Regions from separate parts of the Salinivibrio proteolyticus genome, predicted to be linked through region 2. Evidence: predicted binding sites of a transcription regulator. Region 2 holds the regulator's gene; the other holds the start of a gene.
The links. The regulator MetJ, encoded in region 2, represses methionine synthesis genes. The targets are predictions, from matches to a motif close to TTAGACNTNTANANGTCTAA.
Positions count from the first base shown of each region.

Region 1: the regulator MetJ is predicted to act here: its motif matches at 4,669-4,688, upstream of N7E60_RS08050 (MetQ/NlpA family ABC transporter substrate-binding protein).

Region 1 covers NZ_CP114584.1:1,695,620-1,705,942, forward strand. The annotation lists gene N7E60_RS08030 (hypothetical protein) at 318-662, shown strand; gene N7E60_RS08035 (VOC family protein) at 1,250-1,675, opposite strand; gene N7E60_RS08040 (GNAT family N-acetyltransferase) at 1,805-2,347, opposite strand; gene N7E60_RS08045 (multidrug effflux MFS transporter) at 2,344-3,558, opposite strand; gene N7E60_RS08050 (MetQ/NlpA family ABC transporter substrate-binding protein) at 3,843-4,640, opposite strand; gene N7E60_RS08055 (LON peptidase substrate-binding domain-containing protein) at 4,800-5,369, shown strand; gene N7E60_RS08060 (sigma-70 family RNA polymerase sigma factor) at 5,434-6,069, shown strand; gene N7E60_RS08065 (ChrR family anti-sigma-E factor) at 6,062-6,748, shown strand; gene sstT (serine/threonine transporter SstT) at 7,056-8,273, shown strand; gene mlc (sugar metabolism global transcriptional regulator Mlc) at 8,385-9,599, opposite strand; gene queE (7-carboxy-7-deazaguanine synthase QueE) at 9,864-10,323, shown strand, end outside.
Region 2 covers NZ_CP114584.1:227,865-238,187, forward strand. The annotation lists gene priA (primosomal protein N') at 1-1,175, opposite strand, end outside; gene rpmE (50S ribosomal protein L31) at 1,394-1,609, shown strand; gene N7E60_RS01125 (malic enzyme-like NAD(P)-binding protein) at 1,862-3,115, shown strand; gene metJ (met regulon transcriptional regulator MetJ) at 3,230-3,547, opposite strand; gene metB (cystathionine gamma-synthase) at 3,720-4,877, shown strand; gene N7E60_RS01140 (bifunctional aspartate kinase/homoserine dehydrogenase II) at 4,947-7,388, shown strand; gene metF (methylenetetrahydrofolate reductase) at 7,640-8,539, shown strand; gene N7E60_RS01150 (PadR family transcriptional regulator) at 8,592-9,152, opposite strand; gene N7E60_RS01155 (O-acetylhomoserine aminocarboxypropyltransferase/cysteine synthase family protein) at 9,217-10,323, opposite strand, start outside.

The DNA.
Region 1 (10,323 bases), 1.5 Mb from region 2:
GATTCTCAACGCATTGTTTTTATTGACAAACAGTTAGCAAAAGATGTCGATAAACTTCACTCTGATTATCAGAATATGATGTCTTATAATATCTTGACAAGATTCATGGTGTATTGCTTAAAGTACCCTTTTATACGTTATAGAGTGAAAGTTCACTCTTGGAAGTTTAATGCATTTATGTGGTTGAATTGCATTGGATTTTGGTTGTTTTTTTTAATATTATGTATAGCGATTATAGCGAAATTATTGTAATCCTAGTTTAATTAGAAAAAGAGCCATGTAATCTAGACTTTTCTAAAGCAATTTCCGGTATTGAAATGACCGCGTTGTATAAACAGACGATGTCATTCAGCCGCTCATTAGGTATCGCTAACGGCCTCGTAATTGGAGCTGGGTTATATGGAAACACTGCTGATGTGGTAAATATATGTAACAGTAGTGGTTGGTTTGATGAAACTTGCAATCGTAGCTTGGTGAATAATGTTGTTTCCGGTGCTGTAAATCTTGGTACTGGTATTAGGATAGGTATAGCTTTAGCTGCCATTCCTGTAACAGGAGGCTTATCGATAGCTTTAGTTGCAGGAGGAACTCTCTTTTGGGGATTATATGGCGGTGAAATATCTGATAAAGTGGGCATGTTCGCGGAGAAAGTGATTTTTTGATTGATACAGTACCTGAAGTAAGTTTATATATTTTTCTGCTTACTTTTTTTCCATGGATAACGCTACTAATATACCTATCTATTAAGTTTAGAAAGAATAAATATGCATTGATACATAGCATTTCAGATACCGCTCCAGCTCGATTCCGTGAACGTTCGAAAATGATGATGGAAAGTAATCTATCTTGGCTTGCTGCGAGTTGTTTTGCGTTCGAAATCTTTGGATATGTGATGCTAAGGTATGCATGGAAAATTTCTCAGTCAGATATATATCTTTGGAGAAAAAGCATTCAGTCTATATTGGGAAAAGATTTTCCTCTTTATTTGATAAAGACACGTTTAATGGATATCTGCTTGGCAAGCCTATTAATAATATTGATAAGCATGCTGTTTCGTTAAAAATAATACAATAGGGCTAGTGATGCTGTTAAATTCGCTCTTAGCTATGATTTAGCTTTAGCCCCTGATAGTTTGAGTAAAACTGTCTATCTGTTGACGCTTTGATTGTCCCAAATCAACACACACCGCCCCGTTGTATATGGAGCGGTGTGTTTCTATCTGGAAAAGCGAGCAGTGCAGCTTTGTGCGTTACTCGTAGAGATATCTTTCTTCCGGTTTGTCGGATGAGTAAGCGACCAATTCCCACTCAAAACCGGCTTTATCATAGAAGTACATTCGCTTGCGGTGGGTTTCGTGCGCCATTGAACCATTGGGTTGATAACCTTTTTCAAGTAGGCGTTCGCGGATGGTATCGATGTCATCAATGATCAGGCCAATATGGTTCACGCCTTGAGATTTATAGGTACTGCGTGGCTGTATGCTGGGCTCTGAACTTGGGTTGGGCTCTTGCAGTGCAAAGTAGCAGTGTTCATTGCCCACATGCACCCAACGATATCCTTTTGGCGATTGGGCATCTTGACGAATTTTAAAATCGGGGACAGCCACCGCCAAAAACGCTAACGCTGCATCCATGTCTACCACAGTCATATTTACGTGTTCGATTGTTGTCATCATTCATTCCCTTTATCCGTGCTATCGAAAACTGAGCTTGGAAAGCTAAACATCGAGAACAAGGATAAAACCTCAATATAACTTGAGGTCAACGAACAAAAACAAAATCAGTGGTCTGGGGAAACACTTAAATCACACTGCGGTGTAGGTGTAGATCCAGTCGTCATAACAAACACCGCCAATTGCAAAAGCATCAGGGTCAATACGGCTGAGTTGAAACCCGACCTTTTCTAGCACACGCGCAGAGGCAAGGTTACCCGCAGTCACTGTCGCATTGATGGTTCGCGCACCACCATGATGGATGGCAAAATCGGTGACAGCCTGCAAAGACTCAGTCCCATAACCACGCCCGTGATAAGGCGGCAACAGTAAATAGCCGACTTCCGCGACACCCTGCTCAAGCAAAAAACCGGTGACGCCGACTGGCGTTTGTGTCTCCGCCTCTACGATGACCAAACACAGCCAGTGCTTAGCGTCAGGAGACCAGGGTGTGAGCCGTTGCTCAAATCGGGCTTCAATCTCATCCAGTGACATAGGATCAAAACATTGTGCAATGACGGCGTTGTCGGTGTGTAGGCGGTGGAACAACGGCCAGTCCGCTTTGATCATTGGCCGCATGCTCAGGCGTGGGGTTGTCAGCGGAAACAGGCCTTTTTCTAACCGTGACTTTGTCATGATGCCTCACTCGGGGTACTGGCGACGTTGACTTTCGGGGCGGCAAACCCGCGAAAGATATTATGAACAGAAAGCAACGCAAACACGCCCACCACTACGCCAAGGTGCCAGGCTTCGCTAACGCCCAAACTCAATAACGCCATACTCATCAACGCGGAAATAATCATCTGTCCACCACCGGAGAGCGCAGCGACGGTGCCGGCTTGGTTAGAGTAAGGTTGCATCACCTGCGACTGGGCGCACGGCAGCGCAATCCCGTTGCCAAACACCATAAAGAACTGCCCTATCATCAGCAGTAACGGATCCATCGGAGTGAACCATAGCCAAACCGCAGAGATGAGCTGCATCACAGGTGCCATCAACAGCATGCGCTTGGTGCCCAAACGCGGCCGAATGCGCGAAACCAACGCGCTACCCAGTAATAAGCCACATGTTGGAATAAGCGCCCACAGCGCATATTGATCCGAGGTCATACCGATGCGCTCTTGCATTAAAAATGGCATCAGCGACACCGTGGTGATCACCAAGGTAAAATTCACCCAGCTAATACTGGCGAAATAAAGAAAATACGGTGTTTTTAGCAGTGCGCCATAACGGCCGAGGATCACCTTCACATTAGGCAACGGCGAACGAGCGAGCATGCTTTCTTTGAACAGGAAAAACAACACGCACCACACCAAGCTGGTGTACACCATCAGCAAAATAAAGATCGCCAGCCAGCCTAGATTGTGGTTAACGAACCCGCCAATCACAGGAGCGACGATGGGGGTCAACGACGCCACCATAATCAAATATGACATGGCTTGCGGTAGTTGATCTCCGGAATAAGAGTCACGAGTAAAGGCTCGTGAGAGCACGGCACAACAGCCGGTGCCCATTCCTTGGATGCAACGGCCAATGACTAGGCCAGTGAAACTGGCGCTAAAGCTCACCATCACGGTTAAACCAATCAAGGAGAGCAATACCCCAGCCAATAACACGCGGCGACGGCCAAGCGCATCTGAGATAGGCCCGTAGATAAACTGTGATGGCCCAAAGCCGAGTAGATAGGCAGAGATCAGCAGTTGGACATCATCCATACTGAGGTTAAAGTCTCGGGCTATCCACGGCAAAGACGGGAACACCAATCCCATACTGAACTGCCCAATGCTGACGGTTAAGCATGCCAGCAATACGGGCGACCAATTAAATGGACGAGTAGCCGATTGCATCCAATTTCCTGTGCATTTGCGTCGAGGGAAGAAAGGCAAGTGTCAAGCCAGTACGCGGCATAAATCACACTTTGATTGGCATAGTAACGCAATAAGCAACTGAGTGGTAACAAAAATTTAAAATTCGCTCGCGTTGGGTTGGATGGCGGAAAGCGCGGCTAACGACAAAGATCGCATGTCAGCAAGACTGGCAACATGGCACAAATAAAAGGCATGCGATGGATCCAAAAAGCCCGATACGGTTTCACGAATCGGGCATCTTAACTATTGAGCGCGACGCGCATTTAAAAAGCGGGTTCAATCGTCCCTTTAAATGTCTTTTCAAGAAAGTCACGGGTTTGTTGAGACTGAAACAGCGCCACCAAACGTTGTAGGTCGGGGTTGTCTTTATCTTCTTCGCGGGCGGCCACAACCATCACCGCCAAGGGAGCATTTTTCGACTCCAAGAAAATACCTTGCTCACTCGGGCTTAATCCCGATGACATCACATAGTTCATGGTAATCGCCGCCGCATCGACATCCTGTAAGCTGCGTGGCAGTTGTGCCGCCTCAACCTCAACAAATTCGAGTTGTTTAGGATTGGCGATGATATCTTGCAAGGTAGCTTTAAAGCCGACACTGTCGGCTAAGGTAATTAACCCCGCCTCTTGCAGCAATAACAATGCGCGTCCCGCGTTGGTAGGATCGTTGGGGATCGCAATTTGTGCGCCATTCGGCAGCGCATCAACATGCTCAACGCGATCAGAGTAGATCCCCATCCGCATCAAAATGGAACGTCCCATCGATACCAACTGGCTACCGTTGTTTTGGTTGTAGTTATCCAAAAACGGCTGATGTTGGTAACTGTTTAGATCTAAGCTACCATCCGCCAAGCCAGCATTGGGGGAAATATAGTCGGAAAATTCGACCACCTCGACCGCAATACCTTCGGCTTTTGCTTGCTTGGCAACCGCTTCAGCCACCTGTGCATGCGGCCCCACTGTGGCGCCAATTTTGATCACCTTATCTTGTGATTCTGAACAGCCAACCAGCGTGAGCGTGAGTCCGAGTATGAGAATAAAAGAAGCACGTAGAGATTTCATCAATCGGTAATCCTTTCCGAAAAGCCACTTAGACATCTATACTGCCAAATGAGAAGAATATGTCAATCATTGTTTCTGCGATTCTCTGGACGCTTGATCGCTTGTCGCTAAGGGCGCGTATTAGTCAGCATGTTCAATCGATTATCAGGAGGCGCGGATATGACCAAGCTGTTTCCTTTGCCCCTCTTTTTGTTACCGGGTGGCAGAGCAAAACTACGTATTTTTGAACCCCGCTATTTACGGTTGGTACGCGAATGTACCGCCAACGGAGAAGGGTTTGTCCTTGCAATGATGCAAGGTCAGCGGCTTTATAAATACGGTACTTTGGTCGATATCGTTGATTTCGAGACGCTTCCCGATGGATTGCTGGGCATAACCATTGCGGGCCGACAACGGGTGGAAATTATGTCAACCGAACAAGCGCCCGACAAATTGTGGTTGGGTGAAATACGTACCCTGCATGATTGGCCACACGATGATTATGTCGATAATACGGACGATGAGGTGCAAGCGCGCATTGCCACCAGCCTCAAGCACATATTTGCTGCCCATCCTGATCACGCCGAGCAGTATGAACAGCCTCATTTCGAGGATGTCACCTGGGCGTGTCAGCGTTGGTTAGAGATTCTGCCCCTCACGAGTGCGCAAAGACAATGGTTTATCGCACAAGACTCTGCCGATGAGGCCAAGCAATTCATTCACCAACTGCTTGAAGAACACGTCGAGTGATCCAAATGATTTGTGGTGCGTATTGGGGTGTCAGATGGACGGCACTGACAGATAGGACTCAACTATGACTGCGCCTCAAACCATGTATACTGAAGCTTCAACCTCGAGACGGAATACACGTACCACAATGACTGACGTGACGAAGGAAGAGTTGGCGGAGCTATTATTACGCGTTGCGGAACAGCGAGACCGTGTCGCCTTTGAGCGTTTGTTTCGCTTTTTTGGCCCGAAGATCCGATCTTATGGAACCAAACATCTACGCGCGGACGGACAGGCGATGGAGCTAGTCCAAGAAACCATGTTGGTGGTGTGGCGAAAAGCCCATCTTTACAACGCCGAGAAAGGGGCGGCAACGACCTGGGTGTTTACCATCATGCGTAACATCAGCTTCGATATGCTTCGTAAGGTGCAATCGAACCGCGAAGATAATTTTAGCGACGAGATTTGGCCGATACTGGAATCCGGTCAACAAGACAATGAAACCGACTCAGGTGCTCAGCACATGATGGATCAGGAATTATTATCCTTCATTGATGAATTACCTGAAGTACAACAACAGGTGGTGCGTGGTGTGTACTTAAAGCAACTCACCCACCAAGAGCTATCGGACCAACTTAATGTTCCATTAGGGACCGTGAAGTCGCGTTTGCGACTCGGGCTCGAGAAGCTGCGCAATCATCTGGAGGTCAACAATGATTAAATATCATCCTTCTTCCGAACTGCTGGATGCCTTTGCAGCCGGCCAATTACCGACATCCATGGCGATTGCTCTCTCTGCACACGTTGAATTATGTCAACAATGCCGTGAGCATGTGAGTGCGAAAGAAGAAGCGCTAGCATTAGCCGCGTTTGAAGAGGCTGAGACCGATCACGAGTTCGCGGCAGGCACTCTGCCTTGGGACGATGATCTAGAAGCGGACATGATGAGTGCGATTTTTGACGCCCCTGAACAAGACGAGGCATCACGCATTCAAGTCGCTCGCTCTAACGAGATTCGGGTTGGAGACAAAACCTACACACTACCACGCGCACTGCAGCGTTTTAGTGATTCGAATTGGTTATCATTCGGCAAGGTGCAACGCGCTAGGCTGAATCTTGAAGAAGGCGCCACACGTGCGAGTTTCTTACATATCGACGAAGGCGGCTCGGTTCCAGCCCATACACACAAAGGCTATGAGCTGACGCTGTTACTCGATGGCACCTTTGAAGATGAAAGCGGGCAATACTCGCCGGGTGACTTTATTTTGTTGGATAGTCGACATCATCACACCCCCTCCACCAAAGACGGGTGTCTGTGTTACACGGTCGCGAATGCGCCACTGCACTTCACCAAGGGCGTAAGTAAGCTACTTAATACCGTGGGTCATGCGATTTACTAAAAATCCTTGTGCTAGTTGTTATCCTATCTTTGGCGGCGAAAGCCGCCTTTTTTTATGCTGTTCAAGACAATAAATGCGTACAAATGCTCGGCGCATTAAAACGATTTCCTCACATCTAGCGCCGTGATAACAGAATAATTACACTAAAGAAACTTTCATTTAATGCCAACTGACTGACAGAATCCCACCTAACTAGTGCAAAGTATCAATTTTCACTTTACATAGGGTGAATCAAACTGGTTTAATTCCCCACTTCTAACGATTCATTAACAGCCATTGATAAAAAACACAGTGAAGTGAGACACACATGAGTCAAACACAACTCGCCAGTATCAGCCGAGGTCACTCGTTGGTACTTCAAATCGTTATAGGTATTCTTGCTGGGGGCGTACTCGCCTATCTGTCGCCTGAGTTGGCGAGCACAGCAGGTTTACTTGGTAAGCTTTTTGTTAGCGCACTGAAAGCAGTTGCACCCATTTTGGTCTTCGTTTTGGTTGCTGCCTCTATCGCTAACCAAAAGAAAGGTCAGCGCGCCAACATGCGCCCGATTGTTTTCCTCTACCTGCTCGGCACGCTGGCGGCATCCTTGACCGCGGTTACCATGAGCTTTTTGTTTCCGACGACCTTACAGTTTGCCGCAACCGATGCAGCTGTCGCGCCACCGGAAGGCATTACCCAAGTATTAAACACCTTGCTTTTTAATATTGTCGATAACCCAGTCAACGCTCTGATGTCCGGTAACTATATCGGTATTCTCGCGTGGGCGATTGGTTTGGGCATTGCCTTACACCATGCATCAAGCGAGACCAAACGCGTCTTCTCTGACGTGTCTGAAGGCGTGTCTATGATTGTGCGCTTCGTGATCCGTTTTGCGCCCATCGGTATTTTTGGCCTTGTCGCCAACACCTTGGCACAAAGTGGTTTTGATGCGCTGCTTGGCTACATTCATTTGCTTGGCGTGCTCCTTGGCAGTATGGCAACGATCGCGTTGATCGTTAACCCACTGATCGTGTTTTATAAAACGCGCCAAAATCCGTATCCATTGGTTTTCCGCTGCCTGCGTGAAAGTGGCCTTACCGCCTTCTTTACCCGCAGCTCAGCCGCGAACATCCCTGTGAATATGCAGCTGTGCCGTAAGCTCAAGCTTGATGAAGATACTTACTCTGTCTCGATTCCACTCGGGGCAACGATCAACATGGGTGGCGCGGCAATCACCATCACGGTTCTTACACTCGCCGCGGTACATACCTTGGGAATTGAAGTGGATATTGCCACTGCAATTCTGCTTAGCATTGTTGCCGCGGTGTCTGCGTGCGGTGCCTCAGGCGTTGCAGGCGGCTCGCTCTTGCTGATCCCACTGGCGTGTAACTTGTTTGGTATCCCGCACGAAATTGCTATGGAAGTGGTCGGTGTTGGCTTTACCATTGGTGTGTTGCAAGATTCGGCAGAAACGGGGCTTAATAGCTCAACAGACGTAGTCTTTACCGCCGCAGCCTGTATGGGTGAAGAGCGTAAAAACGGATAAGCCATAAAGGGCGTTTTATCGGCACAAGGCGGATAGCGCTCCCATTCAGGCTTGACACAAAAAGCAGGTGCTTGGCACCTGCTTTTTTCGTTTATAGCCTCGTTTCTAGCTTTAGCCTTCCAGTACCTTCATGAGTAGTTTGCCGTCGTACATGGCTTGTTTCACCATCGCGGCGCCCGGCATGGTCGCTTGCGTGTAGAAATAACTTTCTTCTAGCACTAAGTTTTGGCTGTATAAGGGGATGGTTTGCGTCTTTAAGCATTCCATGATTGCTGGATAGAGCACCGATTTCGCCCGGTTAAACTCGCCGCCGAATAATATTTTTTCCGGATTAAATAAATTCACCACGATGGCGATCGCTGTCCCTAGGTGATGGCCAAGCTCTGTAATCACGCGTTGCGCCAACGCATCACCGGCGACGGCGGCATCACAAATCGCGTCGATAGTGAGGGTTTTACCGCGCAATTGACTAGGGTGCCCCTCTGCGAGCAAGGTTTCCACCTGCTCAATGACCGCGGCTAAACTTGCTACGGTTTCCAAGCAGCCATAGTTGCCACAAAAGCATCGCTTACCAAATGGCTTCACTTGAATATGACCCAGCTCACCAACATTCCCCACGCGCCCTTGGAGTACTTTTCCTTCTAGGATGATCCCAGCCCCAACGCCATTGTGAACGGCAATCAGCACCGCGCTATCTGATTCTTTCGCGTTACCAAATAACTTTTCAGCCAGCGCCCACGAGCGGGTATCATTACCCACAAAAACCGGTAATCCTGTTTCTCGATGCAGGACGGGTCCCAATGGCATATGGCTAACCTCAAAGTGCGGCATTTGAATGACCGTTCCTTGCGCACTATTCACTAAACCCGGCAACGACACCGCGATGCTTGTCACGCGATCCACCACTTCATGATGACGCGAAAAGAAGGCTTTAACGTACTCGACAACGGTCGCTAGCAAGGCCTCTTGAGGCATCACCGCCAACTCATGGCGCTCTTGTACCAGAATGTCACTGCTTAACGAGTGCAAAGCCATCGTGAGGTAACCGCGCCCTAAACGCATCGATAAGAATTGCCACCCGTCATTGTCCAGCATCAACCCAACGGCGGGTCGACCACGCATACTGGTTTCTTGAATTTGTGTTTCTTTGACAAGGTGTGCGTCCATTAGCTCACGGACAATTTTAGTAATGCTGGCAGGTGCCAGCTGGCTGCGTTTGGAGAGCTCGATGCGCGAGATAGGCCCAAAGCGGTCGATCAAGTTGTACACTGTGCCGGCATTTTTGCGCTTGATATGATCAATATGCCCCGGCTGCCCAATAATCATGCCCTGTCCTATTACTGCTGGGATCTGGCGATCCTATTCATGATGATGCGTATAATTGAATTTTTTTACTTTGCGAACTAATTGTGAAGCACAATAAGGTCGCCGCGTGATATCTATCACTTTAAGGTGTGAAAATCGCGTTTAGCCTCACGAAACCATACGATTTAGTAACTATGGTAAAAATCCAATCAATCGTGAAAAAGCAAGATCTGCGGAGGATAAATTGGCATAATGCGCCGTCGAATCGAACCGCCAGAAAGCATGATGTACCGAGTAAACGAAATTTTTGAAACTATTCAGGGAGAAGGCACATTTACTGGCGTGCCCTCCGTCTTTGTCCGCTTGCAAGGTTGCCCTGTCGGCTGCGCTTGGTGCGATACCAAGCAAACATGGGAAACCGATGATAACGATCAGCAAGACAAGATATTTATTATCGATAAGTCAGAAGACTCGCCTGCTTGGTGCTGGCTGAGTGCGAAAGATATTGCGACAGAAATCACCCAACGCTATCAGGCTAAACACATTGTGATTACTGGGGGGGAGCCTTGCCTATACGACTTGGTGCCCTTAACCGAGGCGCTAGAAGCGGTTGGGTGTCAGTGCCAAATTGAAACCAGTGGCACGTACGAGGTTAAAGCCAGTCCGCAGACTTGGGTCACGGTATCACCTAAAATCAATATGCGCGGCAAATTACCGGTACTGGCCAGTGCGATGGCGCGCGCGA
Region 2 (10,323 bases):
TCGAGCACCCCTTGGCGGGCGGTGACTGCATTGCCCGGACGTTGGGTTAAGCGTAAGTATTGGTATTTTCCCGTTTGTGCATTGTGTAGCGTTTCCAACGACGGTGTTGCCGAACCGAGCACTACAGGTATCTTTTCTTCATGACCGCGCATTACCGCCAGATCGCGTGCATGGTAGCGAAAGCTGTCTTGCTGCTTATATGAGGGATCGTGCTCTTCATCAATAATGATGATGCCAAGGTTCGCCATCGGGGTGAAAAGTGCTGAGCGTGTTCCAATCACAATTGCGGCTTGATTGTCGCGAGCCGCCAGCCATGCGCTAAGTCGCTCTGTATCATTGAGCCCCGAATGCATCACGGTAACCGGGACGTTAAAGCGGCGTTCGAATCGGCGGATGGTCTGTGGGGTGAGGCCAATTTCGGGCACCAATATTAACGCCTGCTCGCCACGCGCTAAAACCGGCTCTAAGACGTTTAAATACACTTCGGTTTTGCCCGAGCCGGTAATACCTTCTAAAAGCACACAGGCAAAGCCATCGCTGGCGTTGATGGTGGCAACGGCCATGGCTTGTTCATGGTTCAGTGAGGGCTTGTCTTCACTGATGGCAAAATGCCGTGCCCAAGCTTTACCTTCAAGCGGTGGGGTGTAAGGCGCGATCCAGCCTTTGTCCACCAAGGTATTAATCACAGCGGGGGTAATGTCTTGCTCCACGAGGTCGGCATGCGGGGTAGGGCCGTGAGTGAGCAGGGTTAACACACGCGCTTGCTTTGGCGCGCGGGTAAGCCCGGTCACCGGTTGATTCTGTCCGGCTTCGGTCAATTGCCACCATTTTTGCTGCTTGAGCGCTGCGGGTCGACCTTTGCGCAGTAGCGTCGGCATCACGGCGCCCATCGCATCGCCAAGTGGATGATGATAAAAGCGACTTGCCCATTGCAACAGGTGATAGACGGCAGGAGTCCAAAGTGGCGCGTCATCCAATACCTCAGTGATCGCCTTGACTTGATGGGCGGCAACACTAGGTGTGGTGGTGATGGCAGTGACAATGCCGACCTTATGCTGGCGACCAAAAGGCACCTTCACACGTGCTCCCACCACAGGGACGTGTTCGGTAATCCGGTAATCAAAAGTTTTCGCCAGCGGGACCGGTAAGGCCACTTGTGCAAACTGTTCCATCACAACATCTTATCGGCTAACAAGACGCTCAGTGTAACGGCTTGACCCAGGTAGGCAAAGCCTTGTTGTTGGATACAAGGTGATGGGCGACTGCACAAAAAAGTTGCGAAATCGAGGTCGCTTGATTAGAATTGCGCGCCTTAGAAAATGTTTGTTAACGACGTGTGGTGCCCGGCTTAGGATCGGGAGAGCGACACGGCCTTCACTATGAGGTTATCCCTATGAAAGCTGGTATCCATCCAGAGTACAAAGCTGTCACTGCTAAGTGTTCTTGCGGTAACGAATTCGCGTTCAACACCACTCTTGGTAAAGACATCAACCTAGACGTGTGTGACAAATGTCACCCATTCTACACTGGTAAGCAACGTATCGTTGACACCGGTGGTCGTGTTGACCGCTTTAAGAAGCGTTTCGGTGCCCTTAGCAGCAAAAAATAAGCCGCTAACAGCCGAATGCGAAAAAGGGGTGCGAAAGCGCCCCTTTTTTGATCCCGTCGTCACCTTTTTAACGTCTAGAGGTCGGAGGTTAACGTTCGGGGCCGTTTTAGACTGGTGGACCTTTAGCCACTGCGTTAACATCGTTTATCTTGCTCGAATCTACCCTGTGGTTTGAGTATAGCGTTGCTGATATCAGCAGTCTTCCCAGCTGATATTGGTGCATCCCTTCACGATAATAACTAGGAACACTACATGTCGGACGATAAACGCCAGCAAGCGCTGGATTATCATGCATACCCTACTCCCGGAAAAATCTCTGTTGAATTGAGCAAGCCTGCTGACTCGGCGGCGGATCTGGCGTTGGCATACAGCCCAGGCGTTGCAGAGCCGGTCCGTGAAATCGCTCAAAACCCAGACGCTGTGTATCAATACACCGCAAAGGGCAACATGGTTGCGGTGATCTCAAACGGTACCGCCATTTTGGGATTGGGTAACTTAGGGCCAATGGCCTCAAAGCCCGTCATGGAAGGTAAAGCTTTATTGTTCAAGCGTTTTGCTGGCTTGGACTCGATCGACATTGAAGTCAAACACCGTACTATCGATGAATTCGTGGATACCGTTGCGAATATCGCGGATACCTTTGGGGGCATCAACCTTGAAGACATCAAAGCGCCGGATTGCTTTGAAATTGAAAAACAGCTGATTGAACGTTGTGAAGTGCCTGTTTTTCACGATGATCAGCACGGTACCGCGATTGTTACCGCGGCGGGTATGCTGAATGCCCTTGAGCTGCAAGGTAAAGATATTCGTGAAGCCACCATTGTGTGCCTTGGTGCTGGTGCAGCGGCTGTTGCCTGCATGGAGCTATTGATCAAATGTGGCGCGCAACGCGAAAAAATCTACATGCTGGATCGCAAAGGCGTGATCCACACCCGTCGTGACGACATCAATAAGTACAAGCAATTGTTTGCCAACAATACCGACAAACGTACCCTCGAAGATGTGATTGAGGGCGCTGATTTGTTTGTGGGTGTGTCAGGGCCAGACTTGCTCTCGCCAGAGGCACTAAAACTGATGGCCGATAAGCCGGTTGTTTTTGCCTGCTCGAACCCAGACCCTGAAATTAATCCAGAGGTCGCGCATCAAGTCCGTGATGATTTGATCATGGGAACAGGGCGCTCGGATTATCCAAACCAAGTCAACAACGTACTCTGCTTCCCGTTTATTTTCCGTGGAGCGTTGGATGTGCGTGCCAGTGAAATTAATGATGCAATGAAACTGGCGGCCGTTGAGGCGATCCGTGGTTTGGCGAAAGAGCCTGTCCCACAATCGGTATTGGACGCGGCAGGTGTTGATGCGCTGCATTTTGGCCCGGATTACATTATTCCTAAGCCAATGGATGCACGCTTATTGCCACGCGTGGCTCGCGCGGTGGCACTTGCAGCGGTTGAAACTGGCGTCGCCCGTATCGAGATGCCAGACAACTATATGCTCGACAAGGCGTAACATGCTCGACAAGGCATAATGCGTGAGCGTTAGGAAAAACGTGCTCTCATAAAACCTGAAAAGGTTGTGCCGAGCATCGATGATGACAAAAAACCCGCCAATCGGCGGGTTTTTTTAGTATTCGCTATCGTCGAACTCGATACCTAGTTCTTTCATGATCTGACGCGCTTCAGCAGGAATGCTGTCAGGCTTGTCTTTGCGAATATCGTCATCGGTTGGCAATGGCTGGCCGGTATAAGCATGCAAAAATGCTTCACACAGCAGCTCACTGTTGGTCGCGTGACGCAGGTTATTAACCTGACGGCGTGTCCGCTCGTCAGTGAGAATTTTTAAAACTTTAAGTGGGATAGAAACGGTGATTTTTTTCACCTGCTCCTTTTTCTTACCATGCTCGGCATACGGATTAATGTAATCGCCGTTCCACTGCGCCATGTCTCACCTATCTTGATTATTGAATACCCAGAATGATGCTGCGGAGATTCTAGCTATATTAACCGCCACATGCAAAGCTGTATAGACGTCTAGAAGTGTTGACGTCTCAAAAAGTGCAGGGTAAGGTGAGGATAACAACGCTGGCTCGCGCACCACATCGCAAGGATGAACCATGACCCGAAAAAAAACTGACACCATCGCTGTAAGAACTGGCATTGGCACCGACACGCAACATCATGCGGTGGTTCCCCCTTTATATCTCTCGACCAATTATCGCTTTCCCGCGTTGGGGGATGTGCCCACCTATGACTATGCACGCGGAGGTAATCCGACCCGCGCCCAGCTAGAGCAAGCATTGACTGACTTAGAAGGCGGCGCGGGAGCCGTGGTAACCAACTGCGGGATGGCCGCGATTAATTTGGTGTTATCGCTATTGAAGACGGGTGACAAAATTGTGGCCCCGCATGACTGTTATGGTGGCACGTATCGCTTGCTTGAGTCCCGATCCAAGCAGGGAATTTGGCAGGTTAAATTTGTCGACCAATCCGATCCAGACGCCTTGGCGAGCGCCTTGGCAGAATCACCGACGTTGGTGCTGGTGGAAACTCCATCTAACCCCCTGCTGCGCGTGGTCGATATTGCCGATATTTGCCAACAAGCGCATCAAGTCGGTGCTTGGGTGGTGGTCGACAACACTTTTTTATCTCCTGCTTTACAGCAACCACTTGCGCTAGGGGCCGACATGGTGGTGCATTCGACCACCAAATTTATTAATGGGCATTCTGATATTGTCGGTGGCGCGGTTATTGCAGCAACCAGTGAGCTTGCTGAAACTTTAGCGTGGTGGGGCAACTGTATAGGAGCCACGGGCAACGCGTTTGACAGTTATATGACATTGCGAGGGTTGCGTACCTTAGGCGCACGGGTTAAACAACACCAGCAAAACACGCAAGCGGTACTCGCCTATTTGCAAACGGTTCCTGCTGTGCGCCAACTCTATTATCCGGGACTCACGACCCATCCGGGTCACGAAATTGCTGCCCGTCAGCAATCAGGCTTTGGTAGTATGCTGAGCTTGGAATTGGATACCGACAGTGACGGGGTGGCGCGTTTTATCGCAGGCCTTTCGCTATTTGCTTTAGCAGAGTCGTTAGGCGGTGTAGAAAGCTTGGTCACACACCCAGGCTCCATGACACATCGGGCGATGAGTGATGCAGCGCAAGCGGAAGCGGGTATCGCACCGACCTTGCTGCGCTTTTCAATCGGATTGGAAGATGCGGATGATCTCATCGCTGATTTGGCCAACGCTTTTGCGGCATTGGCCGCGTAACCTGAACAACGTTACGGCGCTGTTCATTGCTTTACCCTGATATTTGGTTAGACAAAGAGAGACCTTGTCATGCATGCGCAATCGACGGAGACGTCCCCTGAAGCACAACGACAACTTCATAAATTTGGCGGCAGCAGCTTAGCGTCACCCGCCTGCTATCGTCGGGTTGTCGATGTATTGACCGCCCACGCGGGCCGCCAAGATTTGATTGTGGTCTCCGCGGCAGGCAAAACCACCAACCAATTAATTGCTTATCTGGCTCAGCTCAACAAAGACGGTCGCCTCGCCCATGAAACGCTACAGACCTTGCGCGGCTTTCAGCAAGATTTAATTGAAAATCTTATTGATGGTGAAGACAAGCAGCGCCTTGTCGATGCCTTGTATGCTGACATCGCCACGATTGCGACCTTGGGTGAGGGCTCGCTGACTGACGCAGATAAGGCGCGTATTCAAGGGTTTGGCGAGGTATGGTCGGCCCGCTTACTGGCGAGCTTGCTCAGCCAGCACCAGCAACTCGCTGTGATGTTGGACTCACGTCTGTGTCTACGTGCAGAGCGAGCAGCGCAGCCAGAAGTTGATCGGGGAGCGTCTTGGCCATTGCTGAACAACCAGTTATCCCAATATGCCCACACCCAAGTGGTGATCACGGGCTTTATGGCACAAAACCAAGCGGGAGAAACCGTGCTGCTTGGCCGCAATGGCTCCGACTACTCGGCAACCATTTTAGGTGCCTTGGCCGGGGTGAGTCGGGTGACGATTTGGAGTGACGTGGCTGGGGTGTACAGTGCCGACCCGCGTCATGTCGATAATGCCTGTTTGTTACCTTTGATTCGATTGGATGAGGCGGCTGAGCTGGCACGTCTTGCTGCCCCTGTGCTCCATAGCCGCACCTTACAGCCGGTGGCGCAAAGTGCCACCGATCTTACCTTACGCTGTACGCATGCACCTGACAGTGGCTCAACCCGTATCGAACGTGTGCTCGCCTCTGGGCGTGGCGCAAAGATCATTACGGCGCTAGATGATGTCTGTCTGTTGCAGTTTGATGTCGCACGCGGCCTCGACTTTCAGGCGTTTAAGCAGGAGCTAAGCCGCACCCTGACTCAGCTCAAGCTGCAACCTCTGGCTGTCGATTACCGTGATGACCAGCATCGCATTCAATTGGCATTCAGTGCAGAAGTGATCGATACCGTGATGGCACAGATTCAGGATGCGGGCCTGTCTGCGGAATTGCGTTTGCGTGAGGGCTTTAGCATGGTGGCGGCAGTGGGGGCCGGTGTCGTCAATAACCCCGTCCATTGCCACGGCTTTTACCAACAGCTGAAAGCACACCCTGTCGAGTTTATGAGTGAGTCGGCGTCTGGGCTTAGCTTGGTTGCGATTTTGCGTCAAATGCAGACCCAAGCCTTGGTGGCGGGGATGCACGATGCGCTGTTTCAGGCTCAGCGCCGCATCGGTTTGGTGTTAGTGGGAAAAGGTAACATTGGTACCCGCTGGCTCAGCCTCTTTGCCGAGCAAAAAACAGCGTTGGAGAAGCGCCATGGTAAAGGGGTCTCATTGATCTCTGTGGTGGATAGTCGCAACCAATGGTTGGATTTTGCCGGTATCGATCCTAGCCGTGTGTTAGACGGATTCGATGACAAAAGCGAGCCGTATTTTGATGACGAGTGGCTTACCCGTCTGCTCAATCATCCCTATGACGATGTGATTGTGCTGGACGTCACTGCCAGTGCATCACTCGCATACTTGTATCCGCGCCTTGCCGAACATGGCTTTCATTTGATCTCGGCGAATAAAGAAGCGGGGGCGGCACCGGCAGAGCAATATCATGCTATTCAGCAGGCCTTTGCCAAAACTGGACGACATTGGCTCTACAACGCGACCGTCGGAGCGGGATTACCCATTAACTACGCGGTACAAGATTTACAGGAAAGTGGCGATCAGATCCTAGCCTTATCTGGCATTTTCTCCGGCACACTCTCGTGGCTATTTTTACAATTCAGCGGCGAGGTTCCGTTTAGTGTGTTGCTTGAGCAGGCTTGGCAGCAAGGGTTAACCGAGCCTGATCCGCGTGAAGATCTCTCCGGCGCGGATGTGGTGCGCAAGCTGGTGATATTAGCGCGTGAGGCCGGTATGGCGTTAGAGCCTGAACAAGTGAAAGTGGAATCGTTAGTGCCAGAGGCGCTGCAAGCGCTTTCTTTGGACGGTTTTTTAGATAACGCCAGCCAAATGGATGAGGTGCTGCATGAACGCTTAATGAAAGCACAACGCGACCGCTCGGTGCTACGTTATGTGGCGCGTTTAGACGGCCAAGGTAAAGCGCAAGTCAGCTTAGAAACCCTGCCGATTGAGCACCCGTTGGCGCATCTACTGCCGTGTGACAATGTCTTTGCGATTGAGAGCCAATGGTATCGCGAAAATCCATTAGTCATTCGTGGCCCCGGCGCGGGGCGTGATGTCACCGCAGGCGCGATTCAATCCGATCTTAACCGTTTGATTGGACGTCTCCACTAGCTAGCGCATTTGTATTCCACGTTGACTAGGCTGCTCAATGATGCGTTGAGCAGCCTTTTTTCTGCCACGCATCGACGGCTTTTCCACCATACTTATCCCGACGGCCTGATTCATAACATTATGAGTTTTTTTCATTAATGTATCGTTGACATTCTCGCCGGATAACGCCAATCTTTAGACATATGGACGTCTAAAAGTATAAATCAAAACACACATCATCGCACACACCATATTGGTTGCAGGGAGAGGGTATGAGCTACACGCACGCGGGCCACATTGATGCACTGAATCAGAACATTGCTGACCTAAATGGCGACATTAACGTCTCATTTGAGTTTTTTCCGCCGAGTACCCCAACCATGGAGGAGACACTTTGGAACTCCGTGCATCGCTTAAAAGCGCTCAAACCTAAATTTATGTCAGTGACCTACGGCGCCAATTCAGGCGAGCGCGATCGCACCCACGACATTGTGAAAAGTATTCATGAACAAACGGGTATCGCCGCGGCGCCACATTTGACCTGCATTGACGCCAGTGAAGACGAGCTGCGTCATATTGCCCGCGACTATTGGCAAAACGGCATTCGTGACATTGTGGCGTTGCGTGGTGACTTGCCCTCGCCAGAGAAAAAGCCCGATATGTATGCGGTTGATTTGGTGCGCTTGCTCAAAGAAGAGCATGATTTTGATATTTCGGTCGCCGCTTATCCCGAAGTGCACCCAGAAGCGAAAAGCGCCCAAGCGGATTTAATTAACCTCAAGCGCAAAGTGGATGCGGGAGCCAGCCGGGCGATTACTCAGTTTTTCTTCGATGTCGAAAGCTATTTGCGCTTTCGTGATCGCTGTGTGGCGACGGGCATTGATGTCGAAATTGTGCCGGGGATTTTGCCGGTCTCCAACTTTAAGCAGGCGTCGCGCTTTGCCAAGATGACCAATGTGCGCGTGCCGCAATGGATGCACAAACAATACCAAGGCCTAGAGGATGATCCTGTTACGCGTCAGATGGTTGGGGCCTCGATTGCGATCGACATGGTGCGTGTCCTCAGTCGGGAAGGGGTGAAAGATTTCCATTTCTACACCTTGAATCGTGCCGAGCTCACCTATGCCTTATGTCATACCTTGGGCGTGCGTCCGCTTGCCGCTGTCTCATAAAAAAACGCCCACAATGGGGCGTTTTGAGGTTGCGTGTTGTGTGGTTTGCAATTTATGCCGAACAGGGTTCGCGAGGCGCCAGCATAGTCAATTCGTCGCGTACCTCTTGTGCCCAAGCCAGCCAAGCGCGGCGTTGATGAATGGTACGACGCAAGGCTAAACGCAGCAGGCGCTGCTGATTGGTAAGCGGGCTGGCTTGACCAAATTCGCGTTGCTCAATCATGGCGTAATGGTTGAGGAGTTGCTGCGATTCGGCAATTAACTGATTAACATGACCTAGCATGGGGGATGGGTCGAGCACTTCACAGCTCAACAGACGTGCGACATACTCATCCCGTTCGGGGGCAAGTTTTGGCTCACTGAGTAGCCAAGTTTGCAACATGTCAGTGCCGATCGGCGTAATGGCATAGACCTTGCGATCGGGCTTACCCATCTGTGGCTCCAAGCGGCAGCTCACCGCCCCTTTTTCTGCGAGCTTGGTAAGCTCGCGATACACTTGCTGATGGCTGGCTTTCCATACATAGCTAATGCTAGTGGAAAACGCCTTGGTAATATCGTAACCCGTGGACTCGCAGTTGCTTAGCACCGTCAGTATTACATGGGGTAGTGACATCTCTTCTATCCACAATTAGTCGTACAACAATAGGTCGGCCCGGAATGCGATAACCTTCTTTGGGTTATTTCGCCAAACTCAAGGCCTGCTCAAGGTCGGCAATGATGTCATCAATATGCTCAATGCCGACACAAAGACGGATCATTTCTGGTGTGACGCCGGCTGCGGCCTGCTCCTGCTCGTTTAACTGACGATGAGTGGTCGAAGCAGGATGACACGCGAGCGACTTGGCATCGCCAATGTTCACCAGACGTTTAAATAAATTCAGTGCATCGTAAAAGCGCACACCCTCATCAAAGCCACCTTTTAAGCCAAACGACCACAGTGACGCGGGCAATCCACCGCGGATCAGCGTTTGGGCACGCGAATAATGCGGATGCGTTTCAAGGCCGGCATAGTTCACCCACGCCACGGCGGGGTGATTGGCTAGGTAATCGGCCACGGCTTTGGCGTTCTCGCAATGGCGCTCCATACGCAGGCTCAAGGTTTCTAACCCTTGCATCAACATAAAAGCGTTCATCGGCGAGAGTGCCGCGCCACTGTTACGTAGCGGCACCGTACGTGCGCGGGCAATAAATGCGGCTGGGCCAAACGTCTCACTATAAACCACGCCGTGATAGGCAGGCTCCGGTTGTGAGAATTGCGGGAATCGGGCTTGATGTGCTACCCAGTCAAAGGTGCCGCCATCGACAATCATACCGCCAAGGGTGGTGCCATGACCGCCAATGTACTTGGTGAGTGAGTGCACCACGATATCGGCCCCATGCTCAATCGGTTTACACAAAACCGGTGTGGCCACGGTATTATCGACCACCAAAGGGACCCCATGCGCATGGGCAACCTTGGCTAAGCCTTCAATATCGGCGATATTGCCGGCCGGGTTACCAATCGACTCGCAATAGACTGCTTTGGTGTTGTCATCAATCAGCGCCTCAATCGCACTGGCGTCGTCACTCGCGGCAAAACGCACCTCGATGCCTTGCTCGGGGAGCATGTGGGCAAACAAGGTATAGGTGCCACCATAAAGCTGTGGTGTGGCGACGATGTTATCACCGGCTTTGGCGAGGGTTTGAATCGCATAGGTGATGGCCGCCGCACCGGCACTGACACACAGTCCCGCAATACCGCCTTCTAATGCCGCCACCCGTTGCTCCAACACGTCGTTGGTCGG